Linked DNA regions of Rhodopirellula baltica SH 1. The protein of the gene in region 1 interacts with the protein of each later gene in a pairwise test. Links are inferred from orthologs where the notes say so. Each region holds a gene or a part of one and is shown in the gene's direction. Other genes may lie near its edges.

Region 1 (4,680 bases):
GCTATGCCGACAATCGCACAAACGCCAACACGGATCCAGCGAGCAACCCTCAATATTCCGGCAACAACCCGTTCCCGGGTGCTGCGCCACCAACGGCTCAACCCGGTCGAAATTCCACGGATGCCACGTTTGCCAATCAAACAGGCAATGGCTACGGACAGACCGGCACCGGATCGGCTGCATCCGGCTATCCCGACAATCGAAACACCGCCACCGGTGCTCCGGCGAATCCGTACGCTTCGACCGGCCAGACGAACCCAACCGCCAACACGCAGCCAACGATCCCGACCGGACAAGCTAGCTTCCCGTCGAACGGATATCCGAACACGGCTCAACCCCAAACTCAGTACCCTCAGGTGCCGAACTACGGAACGGTTCCGACCTCCGCGCCGATCAATCCATACATCAATCCGGCCACAGGATACCCTTATCAAAACGCGGGCTATCCAAACACAATTCCGCCCCTCTTGGCGAGCAACAACACGTCCACTGGTGGGCCTCCGACTGGAGCCCTCAATGCCGGCACCGCACCACCCAGAGGCACCGATTCCAGTTCGCTCGATGCCGCAGGTGCCACGACCGGAGCAACGTCCGACAACGGCGATCGATCCAACCGCGAAAAGGTGGCCACGCAGACTCTCTTCAATGCGTTGCTGCTCGTATCCTTTGTCGCCAACCTGTACCTCATGTACTGGCTGAACGTTCTGCGGCTGAAATACCAGGAAATGGTGGCGGCGAAGCGTGCCGCGGCAAGCTCCAACGCGGCCGCGGTCGCCTAAGAAGCCCCGCGAATCGGACGGGGGTGGGGGAAATGTCCTTCAACGCATAAAACTATGCGTTGTTTTGACATTCCCATCTCATTCGTCCGGTTATCACGTGTCCGCGAATTCGACCGCCGCTTTTCGTGCCCCTGCCGCAAGCCCCCATTTCCCGACTCTCGAAGAGCAGGTGCTGGCGTTTTGGGACCAGCATTCGATCTACGAGCAGTCGCTCGCCCGTCGCGCCAACGCACCAACGTTCGTCTTTTACGAAGGCCCGCCGACCGCCAACGGCATGCCTCACCCCGGGCACTGCCTGACTCGCGCGATCAAAGACGTCTTCCCTCGCTACAAAACCATGCGAGGTTACCGCTGCGAACGAAAAGCGGGCTGGGACACGCACGGTTTGCCCGTCGAAGTCGAAGTCGGCAAAGAACTTGGCATCCATAGCAAAGAAGAAATCGAAGCTTACGGCGTCGAACCCTTTATCCAAAAATGCCAATCCAGTGTGTGGCGTTACATGCAGGAATGGCAGACGCTGACCCGCCGACTCGGGTTCTGGGTCAACCTGGAAGAAGCCTATGTGACCTACCATCAATCCTATGTTGAAAGCGTTTGGTGGTCGCTGAAGAACTTGTTCGACCGTGGGCTGCTCTACCAAGGTCACAAAATCGTGTGGTGGTGGGCCCAAGGTGGCACGGCACTGTCCGCCGGCGAAGTCGGCCAAGGCTACCGCGAGGTCGCTGACCCAAGTGTCTATGTGTTGTTCCCGTTGGTGGATCAACCGGAACGATCGTTGGTCGTTTGGACCACCACCCCTTGGACTTTGCCAAGCAATATGTACGCGGCGGTGAAGCCCGAACTCGAATACGCGGTGGTCAAGGATTCCGAGACCGGCCAAGAACTGGTTTTGGCGGCCGCTTTGGTCGATTCGCTTGCCGGCAAACTAAAACGCGAATTGACCGTTGTCGACACAATCTCGGGCGAGTCGCTCGTCGGCCAACGTTACCAACCACCGTTTGAAGATTACCAAACTCGACTGAACGATCCGACTGGCGAATTGGTCACCGGCGGAAAAGAGTCTCTCTATTGGCGCGTCGTTGCAGCTGACTTCGTCACCACCGACTCAGGAAGTGGTCTGGTTCACTTGGCCCCGGCCTTCGGTGAAATCGACCATGAAGTTCTGGTGACGGAGCGAACTCGATTTGTCGATGGCCAGCGTCCCGAACTGCTGTGTGCGGTCGGCCCCGATGGCAAATTCACGGACGAATTCGCATCGATGAAAGGTGTCTGGGTCAAGGAAGCCGACAAGACACTGACGCGAACGCTGCGTGAGTCCGGACGACTGTTGCACTTGGAACAGTACCTGCACGATTATCCGTTCTGCTGGCGGGCGGACGATGACCCATTGATCCAGTACCCACGAGAAAGCTGGTTCATCCGGACGACTAAATTCCGCGATCTCATGTTGAAAAACAACAGCAAGATCGGATGGCAACCCGAACACATTCGCGATGGTCGGTTTGGGAATTTCCTGGAAAGCAACGTCGACTGGGCATTGTCCCGAGAACGCTACTGGGGCACTCCGCTTCCGATCTGGGTTTGCCAGTCAACCGGCCGCATGGAAGCTATCGAAAGCTACGAAGAGTTGCTGGCCAAACCAGGTGTCGACGGCACCCAGGTTTGGGACAATGCGAAAGCGGCCAATCCAGAACTGCCTGACGACTTGCGAGTTCACAAACCGTATATCGATTCGGTCACCTACGATTCGCCATTCGAATCGGGTGCCCGAATGCAACGCGTCAGTGAAGTCATCGACTGCTGGTACGACAGTGGTGCGATGCCGTTTGCTCAATGGGGATGGCCTCACCAAAACGACGCTCAATTCCAAGAGCAGTTCCCGGCTGACTTCATCAGCGAAGCGATCGACCAAACCCGCGGTTGGTTCTACAGCCAACTGGCGATCAGCACGATGCTCTTCGGAGAAGGTGCGTCCATTCGAGAAGCCGGAACGAAGGCAAATGAGCTCGCACCGTCGCGTGACAGCGAATCGGATTACCCGCACCCATTCCGCAACTGCATCGTGCTTGGATTGATGTTGTCGCAGTGGTACGAATCCGCGGGCAAAGAAGGTCAACCGAAGACGGTGCTGCTATCGGAATCCGAGGCGGAGCAGGCCGACGGTAAGTTCACCAAGAAAACCGGCAAGATGTCCAAGAGTCTTCGGAACTATCGCAGTCCGTCGGAGATCTTTGACAAGTACGGTGCCGATGCGATGCGTTGGTATTTCTTTGCCAACCAAGCACCTTGGAATTCGATCATCTACGCCGATCAAGCGATCCGCGATTCGATCCCCGAGTTCCTGCTACGGCTTTGGAATACGTACAGCTTCTTCTCCATCTATGCGGAGATCGATGGCTTCGATCCCACATCGGCGACGGATGTTGATGAACAGTTGAGTCCGGAATCGCTCGCCTCTGCGCCGACCTATCGCCCGATCAGCGAACGAAGCGAGATCGATCGGTGGATTCATTCCGAATTGCATCGCACGTTGGCAACGGTCATCGACCGAATGGACGCGTTTGACAATTACAACGCGTGCCAAGCGATCACGAATTTGCTCGATGGTCTCAGCAACTGGTACGTCCGACGAAGTCGCGATCGTTTCTGGGCCCCCGATTCAGATTCGCCCGACAAGCACGATGCGTACTGGACGCTGTACGAAGTCATGCTGGAATTGACCAAGGTCATCGCCCCATTTGTTCCTTTCTTGGCAGACACTTTGTGGCAAGAATTGACCGCTCCGTTTGGTGACAAGGCACTCAAAAGCGTTCACCTTTGTGACTTCCCCAAACCAGATGCCAGCCGCGTCGATCAAAAACTTTCCGACTCGATGCGATTGCTTCGAGAAATTGCTTCGATGGGCCGATCGGCTCGTGCGGATGCCAAGCTGAAAGTTCGCTTGCCGCTGGCCAAGGTCGAAGTGATTCTGACCGACGACTCGGCGATCGATTGGTTGCAAAGCCACGATGCTTTGGTTCGAGAAGAATTGAACGTCAAAGCCGTCGACTACACGACCGATGGCGGCGACTACGTTCAATACACAATCGTCCCCAACTTCAAACGGCTTGGCCCAAAAGTTGGGAAGAACATCCCCGTGGTCAAAAAGATGCTCGGCGAAGCGGACGGCAACCAATTGCTAACTCAGCTTCAAACGGCCGGCTTCGTTGAACTGGAACTCGCGTCGGGTCCATTGAAGTTGGATGGCGAAGACATCGAGGTTCGCCTGCAAGCTCGTGAAGGATGGGCCGCTGCTCAAGGATCGGGATGCGTCGTCGTGCTCAATACCGAAGTCACCCCCGAACTGCGTCGTGAAGGATTGGCAAAGGACTTGATTCGCGGCATTCAAAGTCAACGCAAAGAACTCGATTGCCAATACACCGATCGGATTCGAGTGGCTGTCGAAACGTCCGATGCGGAACTTCAATCTGCGATCGAAGAACACCGCACAATGATTTGCGGTGAAACGTTGGCGGACGATTTGGTCATCGGCACTCTGCCCAACGCCCAACAAGTTGCTATCGAAGGCGGCGAACTGTACGTCGCCAAGGTGAGTGACAAGTGAGCGATGCAAGCACGTTGAAAGTTGCCGTCTTCCTCAGTGGAGGCGGTCGTACCCTGGCCAATTTGATTCGTCATCGCGACGAGCATGGATTGCCGATTGATTTTCGGTTGGTGATTGCCAGCCGAGACGGATTGGGCGGAATCAAAATCGCCGAAGACGCGGGTATCGAAACATGCGTCGTTCGCAAAAACGATTTCGAGTCCGACGAAGCCTATCGCGAAGCCATGTTTGAACCGTGCCGAAAGGCCGGAGCCACGCATGTGATCATGGCAGGCTTTCTAAAACATGTTTTGATTC
Region 2 (3,569 bases), 2.0 Mb from region 1 along the record:
CATTTGCCCCGGTGAACGAAGGCTTCGGGCCAGGCAACTCGGTGGCGGTGCTTGGCAATGGGCCCCTTGGAATTTTGCACGGCATCATGGCCAGCATCCACGGCGCTGGGTTGCGAATTGCAACGGACCTGTCCGATTTGCGATTGGAGAAAGCAAAGAACCTCTACGCGGATGTCACCATCAATGCGGCCAAGGTTTCGACCGATGAACGCATTGAACAGGTGAAAGACATGACCGAAGGCGTCGGACCTGATCTGGTGATTGAATCAGCAGGTGAACCCGAAGCGTTCATCGAAGCACTCCGGATGGTGCGGAAGGGAGGCACCGTCATCGAAGTTGGCAACTGGGTTGATCTCGGCAAACCAGTCGCACTCGACGTGATGCGACACATCAGTTCGAAGAACTTGCACATCCATTCGGTGTTCCACTGCGGAACGGATTGGCGTCCGGTGCTGAACATTCTGCACCAACAATCCGATCGCTACGACTTCCCATCCTTGATCACACATCGATTCGGATTGGATGAGTTGGTGGACAAGTTCGGAACGGTCACCAACTTCGACGAATGCTGTAAAATCGAAGTGATTCCGCACAAAAGCTGAGCCGTTTTGGCGGGTCTTTGCCTGATGATTGGGAGCCTTCGTTTCCGCATCGTTTTGTCGCTTCGCCTAGAAGTGGCCGACCCGTGTTCAGCGGTCTGAACCGAGCCATTCTCAACACGAATCGAACCTCCTGTCTCATCATCTGAATCTTTCGCGAAATTCATGAAACGCACCCGACTACTCAACAGCGAACTGAGCTACGAAATCAGTCGGATCGGGCACACCGCATCGATCACGTTGTGTGATGCCGGGTTGCCGATTCCTTCCGGAGTGAAGCGGATTGATTTGGCGATCGAGGAAGGGTATCCGACATTCTTGCGTACGCTGGATGCAATCTTAAGCGAGTTGAAGGTGGAGGAGATCGTGATTGCAAGCGAAATTCATGACCACAACCAAATGTTGTTTGAGCAAATGATGAAACTCTTCGAAGCTCATCGAATGGCACCGAAGATCACGGAGGTTTCGCATGTGGAATTCAAGCAACGAACACAGGCCAGCGAGGCGATCGTTCGCACCGGGGAATGCACCCCGTATGCGAACGTCATCCTCAAGTCCGGCGTTGTTTTTTGACGTCGAAGTTATCCCCAACAACTTTTGATCGAGACATTATTGATGAGCCCAGGCAACCAACCCAAACGATTCGCGACATTGTTCGTGTGCGCGTTGGCACTCGTGATCAGTGGATGTCGCAGCGAAGCCAAACCCGCGGGCGGTTCCGCGGATTCCGACGCGACCAAACGAGTCGCCGTGATTGTTTCAACGCTGAACAACCCGTGGTTCGTCGTGCTCGCTGAATCCGCTCGAGACAGTGCCATTGAGCTAGGCTACGACGCGGTGATATTTGACTCTCAGAACGATCCATCGAAGGAAACGGCTCACTTCGACAATGTGATCGCCTCCGGTTACTCCGCCGTGCTCTTCAATCCGACGGACGCGGATGGTTCGATCGCGAACGTTCGTCGAGCGAAAGAAGCCGGCGTGCCCGTGTTCTGCATGGATCGAGAAATCAACGCGACCGACGCTGCGGTTTCACAAATCCTGTCGGACAACTATTCCGGATGCGTTGCAATTGGGCAGCACTTCGTGAAAGAGGTTGGGGAGTCCGGGGAATATGCAGAGCTGCTCGGATTGGTTGGAGACAACAACACTCGCAATCGATCGGATGGATTCCACAGTGTGGTCGATCGCTATCCCGAACTGAAAATGGTCGCGCAGCAAAGTGCTGACTTTGATCGTGCCAAGGCGTTGGAAGTGATGGAAGCAATCTTGCAAGCCAACCCTGACATCAAAGCGGTTTTCTGTGGCAACGACGCAATGGCGATGGGAGCGTACCAAGCTCTGTTGGCAGCGGGCAAAGCAGAGCAAGTCAAGATTTTTGGCTTCGACGGCGCTGACGATGTGGTTGCGATGATTCAAGAAGGCAAGATTGTCGCGACGGGCATGCAGTTTCCCAAGTTGATGGCGAAGACAGCTGCGGAGTATGCGGACCAATATCTGAAGGGCGATCGAGACCTGCTGCAAAAGGTTCCGGTCGCCGTTGAATTGGTTCACCAAGGCAACGCGGAAAAGTTTGGTGACTTTGACGAAGAAGGTTCCGAGTGATTTCGCGTCAACGCAAAGGGATCACTTGGTTGGTGATCACAATCGGAACCTTGGTGCTGCTGTATCTGTTCCCGCTAATCCACATCGTTTCACTGGATGATGCGAACAAAGCCACCGCGAAAGCGACTGCGGCGAAGTTCGATCCGGTGAAGTTCGTGGATACGTTCTGGGACAGCGAGCTGCTTCCTTCGAAATCAGCCGCGGTCGATGCCGCCACGTTGGTCGCAAAAGTCAAAGCTGATCCGGCCAAAGCCCGTGAACAACACGGACGGCAGGTTGGACTGAGTCAATCGTACTTCTACCACGTCACCGGTGTCGGACGAGTTGTCTCCGTTGAAAAGAATTTCATTGGATTGGCGATCTCGCCGGATTCGGAAAAGACGGAAGTGATTTTGGAAGCGGGAATCCTCTTCGGCAACACGGTTCGCGATGGCACAGGTTTGCTGGACGTGAATGACTTCAACAACACTCAGGACTTCAACGCCATTTCCACGGAACTGAACCGCCGGATTGAAGCGAATGTTTTGCCAACGCTTCGAGAGATCGCGACGGTCGGCGCGGAAGTGCAATTCACCGGATGTGTCCAAGTCAACGATGAGGACTCTGATCTTCAACCATTGAAAGTGGTCCCCTTCATCGTGGAGGCGAAATGATTGTCTCCGATGACGTGGTGTTTGAGGCCAAACAGATTTCGAAGCTGTTTCCAGGCGTGAAAGCGTTGGACGGCGTTGACCTGACGTTGCGAGCGGGGAGGCTCACCACGTTGCTCGGCGAGAATGGCGCTGGCAAATCAACGTTGATGAAAATATTGGCGGGAGTGCAACCGCCCGACGAAGGCGAGTTGTTGGTGCAGGGTGAACCGGTTCATTTCACCAGCCCACGCGACGCGCAGGATCACGGCATCGCGATGATCCATCAAGAACTGAGTTTGGTGCCCGATCTGACCGTCGCCGAAAACATTTTCCTTGGCCGTGAGCCGCTGCGTTTCGAAACGCTGATTGACTACACCGAACTGAACCGTCAAGCAAACGAATGGTTGAAACGTTTGGAACTCGACGTGTCGCCAACGACGCCCGTCCGGCGACTGCGAGTCGGTCAACAACAGTTGGTTGAGATTGCTCGCGCGTTGGCTGGCAACGTTCGAATCCTGATCATGGATGAGCCCACCTCCGCAATCACCGAACGCGAGACGGAGGTTCTGTTCCGATGCATTGCGGATCTAAAGAAACAGGGTGTCGCGATCGTCTATATCACTCACCGCTTGGAAGAACTCGAACAGATTGCTGACGACATTGTCGTGATGCGTGATGGTTGCTTGATCGGCACGGCCGAGTTTGGTGAGCTCAGCCACGACGCAATGGTTCG

The links. The genes of interacting proteins can lie anywhere in the genome.
Region 2: the proteins of ileS (region 1) and RB_RS06875 interact in binary tests that used the Escherichia coli proteins (3 or more experiments, as listed by UniProt). The link is inferred for Rhodopirellula baltica SH 1 from one-to-one orthologs.

What each region holds. Positions count from the first base shown.
Region 1 is NC_005027.1:3,855,132-3,859,811, forward strand. Bases 531-4,583 are described here. They hold ileS (isoleucine--tRNA ligase), read left to right. Parts: upstream 531-876; coding sequence 877-4,383; downstream 4,384-4,583. Other genes in these bases: RB_RS14835 (mu-protocadherin), read left to right, coding at 531-779; purN (phosphoribosylglycinamide formyltransferase), read left to right, coding at 4,380-4,583. In the rest of the region: more of RB_RS14835, read left to right, coding at 1-530; more of purN, read left to right, coding at 4,584-4,680. UniProt on the Escherichia coli protein: Catalyzes the attachment of isoleucine to tRNA(Ile). As IleRS can inadvertently accommodate and process structurally similar amino acids such as valine, to avoid such errors it has two additional distinct tRNA(Ile)-dependent editing activities.
Region 2 is NC_005027.1:1,805,901-1,809,469, forward strand. Bases 268-3,209 are described here. They hold RB_RS06875 (D-ribose ABC transporter substrate-binding protein), read left to right. Parts: upstream 268-1,214; coding sequence 1,215-2,204; downstream 2,205-3,209. Other genes in these bases: RB_RS06865 (zinc-dependent alcohol dehydrogenase), read left to right, coding at 268-602; rbsD (D-ribose pyranase), read left to right, coding at 765-1,172; RB_RS06880 (DUF2291 domain-containing protein), read left to right, coding at 2,201-2,857; RB_RS06885 (sugar ABC transporter ATP-binding protein), read left to right, coding at 2,854-3,209. In the rest of the region: more of RB_RS06865, read left to right, coding at 1-267; more of RB_RS06885, read left to right, coding at 3,210-3,569. UniProt on the Escherichia coli protein: Part of the ABC transporter complex RbsABC involved in ribose import. Binds ribose. Also serves as the primary chemoreceptor for chemotaxis.